DNA from 2 places in the Vibrio frigidus genome. Region 2 is predicted to be linked to the other one. Evidence: riboswitches for the same ligand, from Rfam matches in the RefSeq annotation. Region 2 holds a riboswitch; the other holds the start of a gene.
What was found. Region 2 has a riboswitch for lysine ahead of AACW90_RS03675 (Na+/H+ antiporter NhaC family protein). Riboswitches for the same ligand answer to the same signal wherever they lie in the genome.

Region 1 (3,425 bases), on a different contig from region 2:
ACCAAGGTTCTAATAAGAAGCACTAGCTTTGTTGTTCCAACGGTCACTTCTGCTTATATGTTGATGGCATTACAAACCAACATGACATTGTTCAGGTTTGAACACTCTTTTCCAAAAGACTCAAGAATTTTGACACAAACCGTCTATCCCATATCGCAACAATTGCGCTACGAGTGGAATCTATACAGTACCTCACTTAAGCAAGGATTATTAACCGGTGATGCGCTTGCCATCAAACAGTATATAGTCTGGGCTTTACAAGCCATTAGACAAAAACCACAAGAATTATATTACAGCAATCTGATCATGGCTTATTTAGGTTTAGGTGAAATAAGCAAAGCAAATCAAATACGTTCGGAAGCCAGCTTCTTGTTTCCAAATCATGACTTTTCAACCATAGACATAGAACCCATTGCTATAGATGAAGAGCACAACCAAAATACTGAAAATAATGTGATTGAAGAAGAGAGCAATTCGATAGAGTCTGATACTACAAAAAAAGAGGGAGCGATTAAAAAGTAGAGTGGTACAAACCACCCTACTTACGAACTTATTGATTTAAAGTGTCGTCTAACGCTTTTAGACATAGAGCCACGTTTTCATTTCTCGAAGCGTACCCCATCAACCCTATACGCCATGTCTTTCCAGCTAATGCTCCCAAACCAGCACCTATTTCTAAGTTATAGTCATTAAGTAACGTTGCTCTAACGGCGCCATCATCTACCCCTTCAGGTATATATACGGCATTGAGTTGTGGCAGTCGATAATCTTCATCTACTACAAATTGAATCCCCATCAACTCTAAACCAGTCTTTAATTTTTCATGCATGACTTGATGTCGTTTCCATGCATTTTCCAACCCTTCATTTTTTAGTAACAACAAGGCTTCATGCAAAGCATAAAGACTATTTACAGGTGCAGTGTGATGATAGCTACGTTTACCTTCACCGCTCCAATAACCCAATACTAAACTTTGATCTAAAAACCAACTTTGCACAGGTGACTGTCTATTTTGAATGCGCTGAATAGCCGCTGCAGAAAAAGTCAAAGGAGATAAACCAGGCACACAGGACAAACATTTCTGACTACCTGAATACACGGCATCTAACCCCCATTCGTCTACTTTCAACGGCACGCCTCCAAGCGAAGTCACCGCATCAACAATGGTCAAGACCCCTCTTTCTTGTGCTAAAGAAGCCAAAGCCTGAGCGTCACTAAGAGCACCTGTAGAGGTTTCAGCATGTACAAAAGCTAAAATTTTTGCGTCAGGGTTGGTGTCAAGAGCGTCTCTTACTTTTCTAACGTCAACAGGTTCGCCCCATTCATTATCAACCACGATAGCTTCACCACCGCAGCGGATGACATTTTCACGCATCCTTTCACCAAACACACCATTTCGGCATACAACTACTTTATCGCCGGCTTCTACTAGGTTGACAAAACAAGCCTCCATACCAGCACTACCGGGTGCAGATACCGCAATAGTAAACGTATTCTCTGTTTGGAAAGCGTATTTAAGAAGCTGTTTTAGTTCATCCATCATATTGATGAATAATGGGTCAAGATGCCCTATCGTTGGACGGCTCAACGCTTGCAAAACTTGCGGTGAAATATCTGAAGGTCCGGGCCCCATTAATGTTCTATGAGGAGGTACAAAGCTCTGAATCGTCATAATTATTCCTTTTATAAGACGTGTAGGGGATTAAAGACTAACTCATAATCCATCATTCAACAATTCGACTCTAGTATAGAGGTCAAACCACTTGATCAAGCACCGTTTTTACGTTGTATAAATACTGGGCAAATATTCGTTTTATCAATTGACATTTAGACGTCAACATCGTTCAATGAATAGGTCTGGATTTGTTTGAACTTGATTTAGATAATTCGCTTTATAGCAGAAGAGGAGCATTGCCCAGGCAAGTGTTTTGTGGAGCCTTAACTCCGAGACAAAGCATTCAGGGGGAGCGGTGCCGAGATGATATTTCATTGAGTGTGTATAATCATCGGTTGAGTAGGCTGAATCCTACCAATTGTCACCAACCTTGTTTGGTGAAGAGCTTCTGAGGTCCGCATCCATATCTAATGCTTTTCCTCTGCTCTAGTAATCTCTCTTCAATATAACAAAAATAGAAATACTGTTAATTTGAATACATACAGGGAGAAATGCCGTGAGCGCATTCAATGTAGCAAAATTTGGTGGCACAAGTGTTGCCAACTTTGAAGCCATGAGCCGTTGTGCTGAAATAATAGAGAACAACCCAAACACAAAACTTATCGTCATTAGTGCTTGCTCTGGTGTGACAAACTTGTTGGTTGAGTTGGCAAATGGAGTTCAAGACGAACAACGTCGTCGTGTTGTCATTGAACAACTTGAAGATATCCATTATGCCATCATTGATAAGCTCGCCGACCCTTTAGAAACAGAACAAGCCGTCGCCTCTTTATTAAAGAGCGTGGCATCGGCTGCTGAAGCAGCATCATTCCAAAGTAGCGATAAACTCACAGATCACATGGTTGCTTATGGCGAACGGATGTCAACCCACTTGCTCACTCAAATACTAAGAGAGCGCGGCTTAAGTGCGGCACGTTTTAACATTCGCGATATAATGAGAACCAACAACGCCTACGGAAAAGCAGACCCAGAACTAGATTCGGTTGCTAAACTAGCACAAGAAAAACTCATCCCTTTATGTCGCGATAATGTTGTCGTTACACAAGGCTTTATTGGCGCTGATATAGATGGTAATACGACGACATTTGGTCGTGGCGGCAGTGACTATAGTGCAGCATTAATTGCAGAATCGGTTGAAGCATCGGGCCTTGAGATTTGGACAGATGTTCCTGGTATTTACACGACAGATCCACGCATAGTAGCGAAAGCTGCACCCATCCCTGAAATTAGTTTCAGTGAAGCCTCCGAAATGGCCAACTTCGGAGCCAAAATACTACACCCATCGACATTAGTTCCCGCATTACGCCATGGCATTCCCGTGTTCGTAGGATCGTCTAAAGAGCCAGAGAAAGGGGGGACTTGGATCAGACAAAAAGTAGGAAGTTCACCGCTATTTAGGGCATTAGCATTACGCGGAAACCAAACTATGGTAACACTGCGTAGTCCGAATATGTTTCAAGCGTATGGTTTCTTAGCCGACGTGTTTAAAATTCTAGCGAAGTATAAGATTTCCGTTGATCTGATCACTACATCAGAAGTAAGTGTATCGCTTACCCTTGACCAAACGAACACGTCAGGTGGCGCGCCAGAACTACCCATTGACGCTCAAAAAGAGCTGGAAGAACTTTGTACTGTAGAAGTAGAGCAAAATCTCTGTTTGGTCGCGCTTATTGGCAATAATATGAGTGAATGTAAAGGTTACGCAAAAAAAGTATTCAGTACTTTAGAAGACTTCAATCTACGCATGATT
Region 2 (3,425 bases):
AACGTGATCGATATGATTACAACGAGCCCCCGTAGATGACAATATCGTCGTATCCGAAATCGGTGAACAATGATCACCGAAAACTGAACCAGCCAAAACAGCACTCAGCATAGGTAACATCATTGTTAAATCTGTCGCACCGGCCATATCGCCCGCTATTGGTAACATTATTCCAAACGTTCCCCATGATGTTCCTGTAGAGAACGCCATTAAGCCTGACAATAAAAATAAAATGACAGGTAACCAATGGACGCTAATATTACCTTGAATCAGAGAAGACAAATAGGCCCCTGTTTTCATGTCACCGATAACCGAGCCTATCGACCATGCAAAAATCAATATTAATATAGCGCTAAACATAGATTTAGCACCAATCCAAACTGTATTGGCAATATCGGCTATCGGTAATTTTTGTTTGAAGACGGTAAATAACGCAATAATTAGTCCGGCTAAGCCACCATATACGAGCGAGCGACCAACATCGGTATTTTCAAATGCTCCTAGCAATGAAAATATTTTGCCGTCAGATTCTAATGCCGTGCTTCCGGTATATATCATCGACACAACCGTTGCGATAATCAAAAATAGAATAGGAAGGACTAAATCAGACACTTTTCCATATTCACTTTCTACGATATCGAGCTCTTCATTTAATTCTAGAGCTTCAGGACTGCTTTCATCAGAAGTGCATTTATTGTTTAGGGACGCTTCATGTTCATGTTTACTCATCGCACCAATGTCTAATTGAAACCATGCAACAGCAAACACCATCAATAATGCAAATACCGCATAAAAATTCATTGGAACTAAACGTAAATAGGCACCCAACGCTGAATATTCAGTTAGCCCATGGCTGACTAGAATACCGCTAATAATAGTCATTATATACGCGCCCCAACTAGAGACTGGCATTAATACACACATAGGCGCAGCGGTTGAATCTAAAATATAGGCCAATTTTGCCCGTGACACATTGTAACGATCGGTGACAGGGCGTGAGATCGCACCAACAGCAAGGCTATTGAAATAATCATCGACAAATATAAATACGCCTAAAAAGGCCGCGAGCAATTGTGAACCACGTTTACTTTTCACTCGTGTCTGAGCCCAAAGAGCGAACGCTCTAGTGCCTCCAGATAGAGTTAATAACGCGGTCATCATTCCAAGGATGACTAAAAAGGCAACTATACTCATATTCCAAGTATTGATACCTCCATCCTCGACAAATACACCTTTAACCGTAGTGCCTATATAGCTAAAGGAGTTTGATATGGAATAGTCCGCAAGGAGTAAGGCGCCTAAAACGATACCAATTCCCAAGGAAACTAATACACGGCGGGTAACGACAGCAAGGCCTAAAGCCATTAAAGGTGGTAATAACGATAAGGGTGACGAAGCAAAGTCTACTAAATTCATGATCTACAAAACCGATTGGTTAGAGATCTACTGCAGAATTAACATGTAAAATGTGGATATGTTAATGATAAGTGAAAGAAAACCAACAGTTTCCCAACCCACAGTAGCGCTCCATAGTTAATAAAAAATACACTATGGCAGTGTCGTAATTATTAAATACGACCCCAGCAAGCGGCTTGATAAACGCACTCACTTCGGCAATAACTCCTTTCTAGACTATTCATTGGCATCACCCCAATAGAATGTACTGATAGTTATTGCTCCTCTACCTCAGTAAACAGCTAGGATATAAAGAAAAACTCTTATATAAACCTAGAAACTGAATAAGGTGCGCGCAATTGTACGGATTTGACCATCTTTTGCAACATAAAAAGCCGTCACAATTCATTTCATTCGATAGATATGTCCATAGAATCCAATACGGTTGATATACACTGCTTTTTAAAAGGTTACGTAATAATGTCAGAGAATTGTCAAAATATCAGTTCATCGAATTGGAAATATGAGGTCAATTTACAAAAATTTATATTATTCTGTCGCGAGATTAGTGCGCTATATATAATTTAATTCTAAATAATTTGGTATTATTTAATTTGACTGTTATTATTGTGGTGTTTAATAATAATCAAATGGAAGTAAACATGTCAGAACTTACAAAAACGCTGCTCAATATTCGTAGTCTGCGTGCCTTTGCTCGCGAATTAACTTTTGAGCAATTAGAAGAAGCCCTAGAAAAACTTACCATCGTTGTTGAAGAACGTCGTTCAGCAGCAGACGAAGAAAAAGCAGCTTTAGCAGAAAGAGAAGCTAAGCTAGCTGAATATGCTCAGATGATTGCGAAAGATGGCATTGATGTTGAAGATTTAATTTCTGCATTATCTGGCGAAACAAAAACAAAAACTCGCAAGAAGCGCGAACCTCGCCCAGCTAAATATAAATATGTTGATACAAATGGCGAAGAAAAAACTTGGACAGGTCAAGGTAGAACACCTTCTACTATCCAATCGCAGCTTGATGCTGGCAAACCTTTAGATGATTTCCTAATCTAATATAAAGTAAATGCATTAAATTATTAAGAGCTCCCTAAGGAGCTCTTTTTTATCATCCTATTAATACAACAACTATTATCTCTCCCAATACGCTTCCTCTAAACTATCTTCGCGCTCAGGTAATCCTCTTGATAATCGGGGGGAATGTTGTACCAATACTTCATAGCTCGCTCTGTTTGAATATTTACACACTTGAGAGAACGAGGAATACGTTAAATAAGGGTATTGATGCTTGCTTGAATTTGGCACATTTTCTTTGTGGTATCTATTTGCGGCCATATCATGCAATAACGCAGAAAGTGCGGCATCCCCTGCTCCATTGGTATTTTTAATTTTTTCAGGTCCTCCCATATAAGGCGCAATATGGGAATACACCTTGATTGGTGACTCACACGCATCCTTAATGGTTGGTCGACTAAACTCGTATTCATTGAACTCAGCGATAGCACCAGGCAGTAGCGGCAACGTAGTTGGTCTCTTAGCACTCTCTTCAGTATAACCAGCCATAAACAGTCCCACAGGGCCCGCAGTACACAATACTAAATCAACCCAATCCAATGCCTTGTCTGCGGCTAACAAAGGGTCTCCATTACCGGTGAGCGCTTCTGCTTCGTCTTCGTTCATCGCCACAACGGATACATGGTCGTTTAAAAACTGTTGCCAAAACAGTGGGTCATCTTGAATAACAAATTTTGTACCAAGAGTGAGCACCACAGGGACATTATATTTTTTGGCATAATCTATCGCTCGCATTGTTGCATCCGGCATCGGGTCGCCTTCTTTACAACGAACCAGATACGCCGTTAACACCAAAGCAGAAGCATTTTTAAAAATCGATTCAGGGATACTATCAGGACGTAGCTGATTCATCTGTCCTTCACTAATGGCGAAGGTTCTTTCGCCGTTGTCCGATATCAACGCAAAACAACGTCCAATTGCACCAGTGACTGATTGAAGGTA

Region 1: another riboswitch for lysine. It lies ahead of lysC (lysine-sensitive aspartokinase 3); the one in region 2 lies ahead of AACW90_RS03675 (Na+/H+ antiporter NhaC family protein).

What each region holds. Positions count from the first base shown of each region.
Region 1 is NZ_JBCDMC010000003.1:436,888-440,312, forward strand. It holds gene AACW90_RS07620 (PglL family O-oligosaccharyltransferase) at 1-522, shown strand, start outside; gene AACW90_RS07625 (pyridoxal-phosphate-dependent aminotransferase family protein) at 551-1,672, opposite strand; lysine riboswitch at 1,894-2,071, shown strand; gene lysC (lysine-sensitive aspartokinase 3) at 2,172-3,425, shown strand, end outside.
Region 2 is NZ_JBCDMC010000002.1:49,308-52,732, forward strand. It holds gene AACW90_RS03675 (Na+/H+ antiporter NhaC family protein) at 1-1,416, opposite strand, end outside; lysine riboswitch at 1,513-1,692, opposite strand; gene AACW90_RS03680 (H-NS family histone-like protein) at 2,058-2,465, shown strand; gene AACW90_RS03685 (inosine/guanosine kinase) at 2,541-3,425, opposite strand, start outside.